Regions from separate parts of the Pedobacter sp. CAN_A7 genome, predicted to be linked through region 1. Evidence: riboswitches for the same ligand, from Rfam matches in the RefSeq annotation. Region 1 holds a riboswitch; the other holds the start of a gene.

Region 1 (5,867 bases):
GCAGAAGAGGTGTTACCAATGCCCATTTCGCCAAAGCCAATGGTGTTACAGCCATCCTGGGCGATGCGGTCTACCAGTAGGCTGGCATGTTTAAAACATTGTTGCAGCTGGTTACTGGTCATGGCAGGTTCATACAGAAAATTGCGGGTGCCATAAGCCACCTTGGCGTCGATTAGTCCTTCCATTTTGCCGAAGTCGTAATTCACACCTGCGTCTACTATATGCAGGTCAATCTGGTGTTGCTTGCAGAAAACGTTGATGGCCGCACCACCTTGTAAAAAGTTGCGGACCATTTGTACAGTTACAGCAGCTGGATAGGCACTCACACCTGATGCTGCTATGCCGTGGTCTGCAGCAAAAACAAGCATGGTGGGTTTGATCAGTTTAGGGCAAAGTGTGTTTTGCACCCTGGCCATCTGTAAGGCCAGTTCTTCCAGTTGGCCTAAGGCGCCGAGAGGTTTTGTTTTGGCGTCTATCTTTTGTTGGATGTCTATTTCGCTAAGCATAAGATGGGGTTGCTGGGGCTGCAAGGAGGTTTGAATTATTTGTTGATAAATACCACGTTGTTAGGGCTAATGCCTACTGCAATGGAATACTTCTTCATCCCGTTCTGACCAAAGCAAAAAACCTCGCCGCTGGTGAAGTAGTTTTTTGCATCCGTAATAAATACTTCACCTGTTAACTCATCAACTGCTACACCATACATCGCGGTAATTTTAGTATCGTCGGCAATAAAGTTTTCCTTCTCTACCGTTTCTGTTTTCACATTGTAGACTTTAAGTTTTCCACCTGAAGCTGTTATATAAGCCAGGTCGCCATTAATCACCATGTTGCCTCCACTAAAGTCTTTTTGTGAAGTCACTAAATCTGTTCTGCTGTTGATGATAGCCATGCTCGATTTAATGTTGCCGTAGTTACCTGTCGACAATACATAAACATCACCATATTGGTCGGCCACTACACCTCTTGGGTTAATAACTACACTGATCTTTTTGATTTCTGTGTTTGTGTTTAAATCGATCACAGAAACGGTGTTGTCATAATTCGGGTAATCCAATCCACCGCTATTAGCCACATATAATTTGCCATTGGCAACGGCCATTTTTTCTGGGTTACGGCCTACCTTAATGTATTTTTCGATGGCTAAGCTGGCCGTGTCGATTACCGCTACTGTTCCGTCGTAACTGGATAAGTAAGCTTTGTTTTTGTTAAATACAATGTACCTCGGCTGACGGCCTACATTATTGTCTTTAATGTCTAGTTTCTTGATCGCAACACCAGTTTTTGGATTTACAATTTCCAGGGTGCTGGATACGTTAACCACGATATACATTTTTGAGCCGTAAATTTTAATGTCATTGCCGGTATCGCCTAAACCGCGACCGTTTACTGCGGTAAACTGGTCGGCAATCAATTCCTGGTTGTCGTAATTATAATAAGAAAGGGAAGTGTTATTGGCATTCATCAATCCTTCACTCAGTACATAAATACCTTTGCGTTCTGCTGTTGGTTTTTCTGGCTCGCCGGTGCCATTATTGTCTTTTCTACAGGCAGAAAGCACGGTTAAAGCAAGTAATAAGGCAAAGAGATAGTGTTGTTTAAATTGTTTCATGTTGTATATATATTAAATAGTGATTTGAAAAGAAAGTCTGAAAGAGCGCCCTGGCATGGGGAAGCTCCTGATGAAGGCGTAGTTATGGTTAAATAAGTTGTTGACTTCGAGCGACAGGTGGATGGGTAGCTTGGCTGCCGTCATCTGGTAACTCAGCGACGCATCGCTCACACTAAATCCACTGACATAGTGCGCAGGAAGATTTTCGCTTAGGTAATAACGCGAGGAGGAATAGATGTGGTTGTAATACAGGCTTAGCGGTCCTTTGCTCAGGCCTAGGTTCATAGCCAATGTGTGTTCTGGCGTATAAGGAATGTTGTGGAGGTAATAAGTAGAACCAGGATCGGTAACGTCAATGGCTTTTTGATAGGTGTAATTTCCCGCCAGGTTTAAGGTGAATTCGTTACTTAGTGAAACCGCGGTTTTCATGGATAAATCTAACCCCCTGATGTCTACGTTCCCCAGATTCATCATAGTCCAGGTGAACAAATCCTTATTAGGAATGGCGATAATTTTATCGTTCACCTCGTTATAATAAGCGTCGGCAGTTAGGGTAAGGAACTGTATTGGGCTTGTGTAATTTTTGCTATAGGTGATCCCCAGGTTATACTGTTTGGTGTATTCGGGTTTTAAATCTCTTTTTCCAGCGCGGGTATAATAGAGGTCGTTAAAAGTAGGGTTACGGAAAATATCTTTATAAAAGGCACGTAACTGTAAGCCAGTCTCTTCAAAAGGTTCGTAACTGGCAGAGATGGCAGGCGACCAGATGGATTTTGATGGTGCGGGGCTGCCAACTTCGACCACCTCATTAATGGTGGTGTTGAGCAAATTGGCCTGGATATGCAGCTTGTCTACCTTAAATTGTGCCGCCATGGTCGTTAAAAAGGTAAGCCTGCTGGGATAAGCATAATTATATAAGTTGGTGTTCAGCTTATTATAGGCCACGTCACTCGCCAGAGAAAATGCCAGGCTGTTGCTAGCCTGGTACGACAGGGCAATGGATTCATAAAGCTCGGTCTGTTTAAAAGTCTGCTCGAGCATACCGGCGATGTTCAGGTAATCGGGATCAAGGTAACGTACGTAATTATTGGAAACCTTGCCATTTAGCAACAGGCGGAAGCCGTTGTTCCATTGGTGTGTATAGTTGCTTTGTAGAAAAAGATCACGGTTCCATAAATGCTGGTTGGAATAAGGATTGTAAAAGACTACTGCACCCGGTAGTCCCCGGTTGGAATTGGCGTAATTGATTCTAAACTGGAAACGGTTACTGTCGGCACCATTCCAATACACGGCTGCATCACTTTGAAAGGCGTCGAGATCGGCGTTGTTGCGTATGGCAAGTGTATCGGAGCCATCGCCATCAACCTGATAACGGTAACGGCCATGCGCTTTTTGCCAGGAATTGCTGAAGTTTAAGGTCCATTTGTTACTTATTTTTTGCTGGTAGCGTAAAGATGGGTGTATTAAACCAAAGGATCCTGTTTTAAAACCCAGGTTCAGGTGATAATTCTTTTCAGGGGTGAACTGTGGGGCAAGGCTTTTGATGACGAGCATGCTGGCTGAAGCGAAAGCCCTGGCTGGCTGCAACAGATCTTCTGCTTGTCCGTTGTAAAGGGTAATGGAGGCCACGTTATCCAGGTTGATCTTTCCGAGGTCAATTTGTCCGTTTTGTGCATCAGTTACCTGCACGCCATCAAACTGTACCCCGGTATGGTTGGCGCCGAGGCTGCGGACGGACACGGTTTTTAATCCACCAATACCGCCATAATCTTTGATGTTAACGCCAGAGAAATTTCTGATGGCATCAGCTACATTGTAAGCGCCATTGCGTTTAAAATCCCTGGCTTTAAGTGTTTGTGAGGGGAGTAGGGTTTGAACAGGAGGGGTTGGAACAGCAATAACCTGCACTTCTTTTAAGTGTTTGGTGCTATCTCTTTGTGCAAAAGATGCGGCACAGGTAAAAAGAAGGAAGGCCGTAACCGTAAGCTGTTTCATAATTGCGCATTTGCACAGCTTAAGGCATAGGAATACGGTAAAATGGAAACACCATCGGCATCTTCATTCCAGCTTCAATCCCCGAAAGCTATGAATTATATTATGCGATGGCAGGTATTCTGACTTACTCCCTTTGGTATGGCCTTCCCATTCTATGGAACAGTGACCTAAAGATGATACCTTAGTTGATGGAGCTTACAGTTGCGGGACAGTTCTGGATTTACACCAGATTCCCTTTTAATCCTTTCTGTTTGCACAGGGGAGGAACCAAAAGCGCTTCAAAGGTAAATAAATAATGCTTACTTTCACTTTGTACTCATATTTATAAAAAGACTAAAAACATACCAGAATGGAAGTCAATGACTTATCACCTCGTGCCTTGTGGCAAAACTTTGCACGTTTGAATGCTGTACCTCGCGCATCAAAAAAAGAGAAACAAGTAATTGATTTTATGTGGTCTTTTGGGGAAACCCTGGGGCTCGACACTTTTCAGGATGCAGCTGGAAATGTAGTCATCAAAAAGCCGGCTACGCCGGGGATGGAAAATCGCCAGACGGTCGTGTTGCAATCGCACCTGGATATGGTTCATCAAAAAAACGGAGATACAGATTTTGATTTCGATACCCAGGGCATAAACATGTATGTGGATGGCGATTGGGTAAAAGCGAAAGGAACAACTTTAGGTGCCGATAATGGCATAGGGGTGGCAACGATCATGGCGCTTCTGGCTGCTACTGATGTGGAACACCCTGCTTTAGAAGCACTTTTTACGATAGATGAAGAAACGGGTATGACAGGTGCTAAAGAGCTGGATCCTATCCCTTTTAAGGGAAAGATTCTGTTAAATCTTGATACCGAAGAAGATGATGAATTAACCATTGGTTGTGCGGGCGGCATTGATACCAATACCAGCTATACTTATGAGCAGGTTGGTGTTAGTGAGGGGCATATTGCTTTTGAAATCAATATTAAAGGTTTAATGGGGGGTCATTCAGGCATGGATATCCACAAAGGGCGCGGCAATGCCAATAAATTAATGAACCGTTTACTGCATGCGGCAAAGAAATCTATAGCGATACAATTGCACCGTGTTGATGGTGGGAGTTTAAGGAATGCCATACCGAGGGAATCAACCGCGGTGGTGGTAGTGCCGGAAGCGGAAAAACTGCTTTTTCAAGCTTTTTTCGGTATTTACACCGCGGTATTAAAAGAAGAAAACCAAACCGTGGAACCTGGTTTGCAGTTTCTGATTAACGAATGCCCATTACCGGAGATGGTGATGGCAGATGCTGATTTTGTAAACATTGTGAACGCACTGTACGCGGTACCAAATGGCGTTTACCGGATGAGTCCGGATATTGAAGGCCTGGTGGAAGCTTCGTCTAATCTGGCCAGGGTGGTGATTAAAGATGGGCGTTTTGTTACCCAATCTTTACAACGCAGCAGCGTGGAAAGTACGAAAGACGACGTTGCCCAGGCAGTAGGTGCAGGTTTTGAAAATATAGGTTGCGAGGTATCACTTAGTGGTGATTACCCGGGCTGGAAGCCGAATCCTGATTCGGCTATTCTACGTTTGATGGCTTCCTTGTATACCGATCGTTTTGGAAAAGCGCCAAAAGTGGAAGCTTGCCATGCCGGATTAGAATGCGGTATTTTAGGAGGGCACTTACCAGGCATGGATATGATTTCCTTTGGACCAACCATTCGTGGGGCACATTCTCCTGATGAAAGGGTGCAGATTTCTTCGGTAGAGAAATTCTGGTCATACCTGCTGGAGGTACTAAAAGCGATTCCTGAACGGGAAAAAACGATGTAATTAAAAAAAGCGTGTGGAGCTTATCTCTACACGCTTTTTTTTTAAGCTTCTACAATGTCATAAACTACGACCTTATCCCAAAGGTGACTGCAATTTTTGATAAACTCCTGGTGTATCGGATGGTCTTGGTAACTTTTTTGACCGACAAGGTCATCAAAAAACATTAATTCTGATACGCCCCAACTTTGGTCAACCACATCACGTTTTTCTGTATCTGCAACTACACCTACATGCAGGCCTTTAATTTCTTTAATTTTTGATAGTGTTTTTAATCCAGCTATCAATTGATCGCGGTCGGTTTTGGAATCAGGGTTCTTCATCCAAAAAAACACGTGGTGCACAATCGGGTAGTTTTTTTTCATGGTGGTGGCGGTGGTGGTGGGCATGGCCGACGCGGCAACGGTGCCTACAGAAAGCATCGCCGTGGCGCCGATAAAGTTTCTT
Region 2 (5,867 bases), on a different contig from region 1:
CTCAGTTCAGATACACGTTCGATCAACTTCATGTAGTCATCACTGTCATAATCCGTACGAATCGTTAACTGCTCATTCAATTCCTCCAGCTCTTTTTGCATCTGGTTTACCTCTTCAAAAGCTTTCATTGTTTCTTCAAAAACAGTCACCTTATCATGGGTAAGCAAGTGCTGTGGCAAATACGCAATGACCGCATCTTTTGGACCGGTTACGCTACCAGATGTAGGTTTAGCCACATCGGCAATAATTTTTAGAATGGTCGACTTGCCAGCGCCATTTTTACCCATCAGGGCGATCTTATCGTTCTCGTTTATCGGAAAGGTGACGTCGCTGAAAAGGGTGGTTCCGCCAAATGAAACGGAGATGTTATTTACATTAATCACGAAATGGGGTTCTTAAATTCAGGGGTAAAGATAATTGAATTTGAAACTTAATTATTAGTAATTTCATCCTTTAAACAGCCTAACCAAATTCATGATAGCCCTTTTCCTCAAGCGAACCTGCATTTTATTTATCCTGACTACTTTATTTTCATCCGCATACGGGCAAACGACCCCAACGCTCAGCCTAAAAGGCATCATCAATAACACGAATAATGAAGCTATTGAAGGAGCCACTATATTTTTAAAGCAAGCAGATGACGGACAGGTCGTTAAACAAACACTTAGCAGTCGCGATGGCAACTTTTCTTTTAACATTGCAGCTGGAACCTATATCGTTTCTATTAGTTACCAGGGAGCACTCGCTTATCAGCGTGATCAGCTCACATTATCCGGACATTTAGATTTAGGCATTATAAAAATTGAAAGCGCTGCCCGCAGCTTAAAGGAAGTAGTTATTCAAAGTTCCGGGAATAAACCTTTGATAAAAATCGAAGGCAGAAAGATGATATATAACATCGAGAAAAGCGTAACCGCACAAGGTACAGATGCCTTGGAAGCACTAAAAAGAACACCTGGAGTCATTGTGAATCAAGACAATACGATCACATTGAATGGAGCCAATGGTGCATTGGTGATGATTAACGGCAGGCAGACCTATCTGCAGGCAGAGGACCTTGCACAACTATTGAAGTCGATGCCTGCATCAGATCTGAAACTGATTGAAGTGATTAAAAACCCTTCCGCCGAATATGATGCTGCCGGAAGCGGTGGTATCGTCAATCTGGTGCTTCAAAAATCAATTGCAGAAGGCTTCAATGGCAGTATGACTAACGGAATCGCCTATGGACTAACCATGAAGCAAAACACCAACCTAAACCTTAATTTCCGGAAGGGAAAAGTCAATGTATTCGGCAGTTACAATCATAATTTCGGGCATTATGCCATGGACTATGATACTGACCGGACGACAAACGGAAAGGTTTATTTAAACGCCAATCATGATGTTGATAAAAAGCATAAGATTGGATATACCCTGGGTTTAGATTACGCTTTAGACAGTACCAAAACATTTGGGATGGTGGTCAATGCTAATTATTCGAGTGGAGGCGGTGTCATCTTCCCAATAACGAATATCTATGATCAATTATCCGGGGAGCTTCTTCAAACCCTTCGAAGTGAGAGCAGCTACCCAGACCAGCTAGCGATACGCTATAATGTCAACTTTAATTACCGCTATAAAGGCAATAACCGCACCAGCCTGGATATCGATGCCGATTATGGAATCTTTGATGCCGCCACAACAAACCTTAGCGAAAACACCTATTATGCAGGCGATGGCACATTTCTATCTTCCAATAATTTCCTGGTCGCCAATAGCAGAGCTATCAAATTATACGCACTTAAAGCCGATTATGGTTTTCCTGTAGGAACAGGAAAAATGTTAGCAGGTGCAAAATTTTCTGATGTAGGTGCTAATAATGTTTTTAATCAATATGATGCAAATGGCAGTGTTCATGTGATCGATATTAACCGATCAAATACCTTCGATTATAAGGAACAAATCAGTGCTGGTTATCTGAAATATGAACGCCCTGTTAGTGATAAAATTAGCCTTGATATGGGCATCAGGTTAGAACATACGCACTCCAAAGGACATTTGCAACCAAGGGAAGGCAGCAATCAGTCAGCAACTACGGTTTCCAGAAACTACCTGAATGTTTTCCCCACGGCGGCAATTACTTACAAAACGCCAACCGGTAGTTATAATTTAAGTTTTGCCCGCCGTGTTGACCGCCCCGCTTATAATAACCTCAATCCATTTTCATACCCTGTAGATGAACTTTCGTATTGGAAGGGAAACCCCTTTCTACAGCCACAATATGCAAACACTTTAGCACTCCAGTTTAGTTTTAAAAAAACAACGGTCTCTACTGCTTACACACACACCAGCGATATCAGCAGCAGGATTACTGAAGTTTTAGCTGACAATATTATTCATATGGTACCACGAAATATAGGATTTCAAAACAACCTGAATATGACCATTACACAACAGCTTAGCCTTGCAACATGGTGGAATATGAGCCTGACAGGTATAGGATTCCGGTTGGAGAATAAAGTAGGCACAGTAGAATATGGAGCATTTAACCGCAGCCGCTTTGCGGGTAGAATTAATATTCAACAGACTTTTAATCTTCCCGGGCATATCACCGCTGAGGCGGTAGGCATGATTAACTCGAAAAATATAAGTGGTTTAAACACCTATATAAAAGGCAATTCCCAGGTTGACCTAGGTTTGCAGAAGAATTTAATGCAGGACAAAGCAACGCTGCGACTGGCTGTTTCGGATATATTCAGAACAAATAAAACCATCACCGATACGCAACTTGATAACCTGTTGCTTCATACCACTTATGCAGGCGAAACTCGTCAGGTACGATTAAATTTCAGTTATCGCTTCGGTAACAATAAGATCAAAATGAAGGATAGTCGAAAAACAGGTTTAGAAAACGAATCTCAACGATTATAAGATTTAAGGTGTTTAACTTTAAACACAAGCCCGTCCTGTTAGAAGCTAATGTTATGCGTATTTTTTATTTCAGCCATCACAAAAGTACTATGCGTACTGCCTATACTTTCCACTGAACCCAGTTTATTGAAAACAAAGTCCTGGTAATGTTTCATGTCTTTTGCATAAACCTTTAGTATAAAATCATAATCACCTGAAATGTTATAACACTCTACAACTTCGTCGATATTCAGAATATCGGCTACAAACTGATGGCCTATTTTTTTATCATGCTGTTTAAGCTTGATATTGCAAAAAACCAGGAATCCCTTGTTGAATTTTTCCGCATCCAGAATGGCAATGTACTTTTTAATGTATCCGCTGTTCTCCAGTCGTTTTATCCGTTCGAAAACAGGTGAAGGAGAAAGATTTACCAATGTAGCAAGTTCTTTATTGCTGTGTTTTGAATTGTTGGCCAGTAATTTCAGCAGCAATAAATCAGTCTCATCTAACTCTTTCATAGAATAATTTCCTTTATAAGCAGTCAAAATAGCACATTTAAAGCTTGATATGCTTAAATACTTATTAAATAAGGATAAATCATCTGATTATCACGTATAATAAGGTTTAATAGTCTTCAAATGTATCTTTGTTGAAGTTTAAAGCTGAATTGTAATGATAAGAGTTCTTTACATATTTCAACAATCGGAAAAGGTTTTACTTAGCTGTGAATTAATAGGGAATCGTGTGTAAATCACGAACTGTCGCGCAACTGTAAGTAACATTAAAGGTTTTTATCCACGAGCTCCACTGCCTAAGCGGGAAGGACGATAAAAATTGTTACAAGTCAGGATACCTGCCTATTTCCGTATTGACGATGCTTTCGCGATTGAAGCTTCATGTCAGATGGGTACGTATCTGTACTTTTCTTTCCTGAATGCTATAACCGCAGCGTATCCTGAGATGCTGAAGAACTTTTTACAATGATATTAACCATTTAAAAAGTTAAAAGAAATGTTAACACAAAATTTAGGTTACCCGCGAATTGGTGGCCAAAGACAACTAAAAAAAGCCTGTGAACACTATTGGGCAGGTAAAATCGACCTTACAGAACTGAATAAGGTAGCACGCACCATCAAAGAACAAAACTGGCAGACCCAGCTTGACGCAGGTGTCGATTTAATTCCTTGCAATGATTTCAGTTACTATGACCAGGTACTGGATACAAGTTTGCTATTGGGCGTTATTCCGCAGCGCTATTCCCCAGTGCTATCCCAGGTAAAAACCAATAATGAAATCGACCTTTATTTCGCAATGGCGCGTGGTTACCAGAAAAACGGCCTGGATATTACCGCCATGGAGATGACCAAATGGCTGGATACCAATTACCACTATATTGTACCTGAATTTACGGCAACACAGGAATTCAGGATCTTTAACGAAAAGATATTTTGTGAATATAACCTTGCAAAACAACAGCTTGGCGAAAAAGCGAAGCCAGTTTTACTTGGGCCGGTAAGTTATTTATTGCTTGGTAAGGAAAAAGAACCAGGATTTGAGCGTATCGAACTGATCAAAAAACTGGTACCAGTTTATGTGGAGATCATCAACCGCTTAAGAAAACAAGGCGCTACATGGATCCAGCTTGATGAGCCATGCCTTGCACTTGACCTTTCTAAAAAGGAGAAGGAAGCATTTGACTATGCCTATCGCGTTATTTCGCACGGTGTAAGTGGCGTTAAAATACTCGTAGCTACTTACTTTGAAGCTTTGTTAGACAATGTCGAGCTGGCCGTAAACCTTCCTGTCACTGCATTACATATTGACCTGGTACGTGCACCAGAACAACTGGATGAAGTCCTTGCACTGATTCCAGTTCATCTTCAACTTTCTTTAGGCGTTGTAGACGGGCGTAACGTTTGGAAGAACGACTATGAAAAATCATTAAAATTAATCAACAAAGCTGTTGAAAAGCTTGGTGCAGGCAGGGTGATCATTGCCCCTTCCTGCTCCCTATTGCACAGTCCGATTGACCTGGAACTGGAAACGGCGATTGATCCGGAGATCAAAAACTGGATGGCCTTTGCCAAACAGAAATTAACTGAAGTGACTGAACTCCGTCAGGTTGCAGAAGGAAATACAGCACTGCTGGACACCAACAAGGCAGCTATTGCAAGCAGAAGATCATCACAGAAAGCACACAAGCAAGCCGTTAAAAACCGTCTCGCGGCCATTACCGAAGCTGATGCAACCAGGGAGAGTGCATTCCCTGTTCGTCAGAAATTACACCGCGAACGATACAATTTCCCTGCATTTCCGACAACAACCATCGGTTCATTCCCGCAAACTGATGACATACGTCAACTGCGAGCGCTATTGAAAAAAGGCGAGCTGAGCCTTGAACAATATGATCGGGCAATTGAGCAGGCAACAATTGAAGCCATCCGCTGGCAGGAGGAGATTGGCTTAGATGTGTTGGTACACGGCGAATTTGAGCGCAATGACATGGTTGAGTACTTTGGCGAACAGCTTGAAGGATTTCTGTTTACCAAATATGGATGGGTGCAGAGTTATGGTAGCCGATGCGTGAAGCCTCCGGTAATTTATGGTGATGTTAGCCGCCCGAATGACATGACCGTACGATGGAGCAAATTTGCCGCTGCACAAACTGACAAGCCAATGAAAGGTATGCTAACCGGCCCGGTAACCATATTACAGTGGTCATTCGTTCGTGACGATCAGCCTCGCGAAGTGACTACTAACCAGATTGCTTTAGCAATCCGCGATGAAGTGTTGGCTTTAGAGCACTCAGGTATTGGTATCGTTCAGATCGATGAGGCCGCTATCCGCGAAGGCTTGCCATTACGAAAAGCCAAACACCCGCATTACCTGAACTGGGCAGTAAAGGCCTTCCGCATCACTGCGAGCGGCGTACAGGATAAAACCCAAATTCATACCCACATGTGCTACAGCGA

Evidence for each region. A riboswitch is a leader RNA that binds a small molecule or an ion and turns the genes downstream of it on or off. The one in region 1 is predicted to bind cobalamin.
Region 2: linked by a shared signal. The riboswitch ahead of metE (5-methyltetrahydropteroyltriglutamate--homocysteine S-methyltransferase) and the one ahead of IWX76_RS11320 (TonB-dependent receptor plug domain-containing protein) in region 1 are both predicted to bind cobalamin.

What each region holds. Positions count from the first base shown of each region.
Region 1 is NZ_JADOUW010000002.1:1,198,083-1,203,949, forward strand. It holds gene cobT (nicotinate-nucleotide--dimethylbenzimidazole phosphoribosyltransferase) at 1-506, opposite strand, end outside; gene IWX76_RS11315 (YncE family protein) at 542-1,612, opposite strand; gene IWX76_RS11320 (TonB-dependent receptor plug domain-containing protein) at 1,625-3,607, opposite strand; cobalamin riboswitch at 3,700-3,894, opposite strand; gene IWX76_RS11325 (aminoacyl-histidine dipeptidase) at 3,957-5,423, shown strand; gene IWX76_RS11330 (Dabb family protein) at 5,465-5,867, opposite strand, start outside.
Region 2 is NZ_JADOUW010000003.1:544,727-550,593, forward strand. It holds gene IWX76_RS13835 (ABC-F family ATP-binding cassette domain-containing protein) at 1-383, opposite strand, end outside; gene IWX76_RS13840 (outer membrane beta-barrel protein) at 475-2,913, shown strand; gene IWX76_RS13845 (Lrp/AsnC family transcriptional regulator) at 2,952-3,413, opposite strand; cobalamin riboswitch at 3,588-3,770, shown strand; gene metE (5-methyltetrahydropteroyltriglutamate--homocysteine S-methyltransferase) at 3,907-5,867, shown strand, end outside.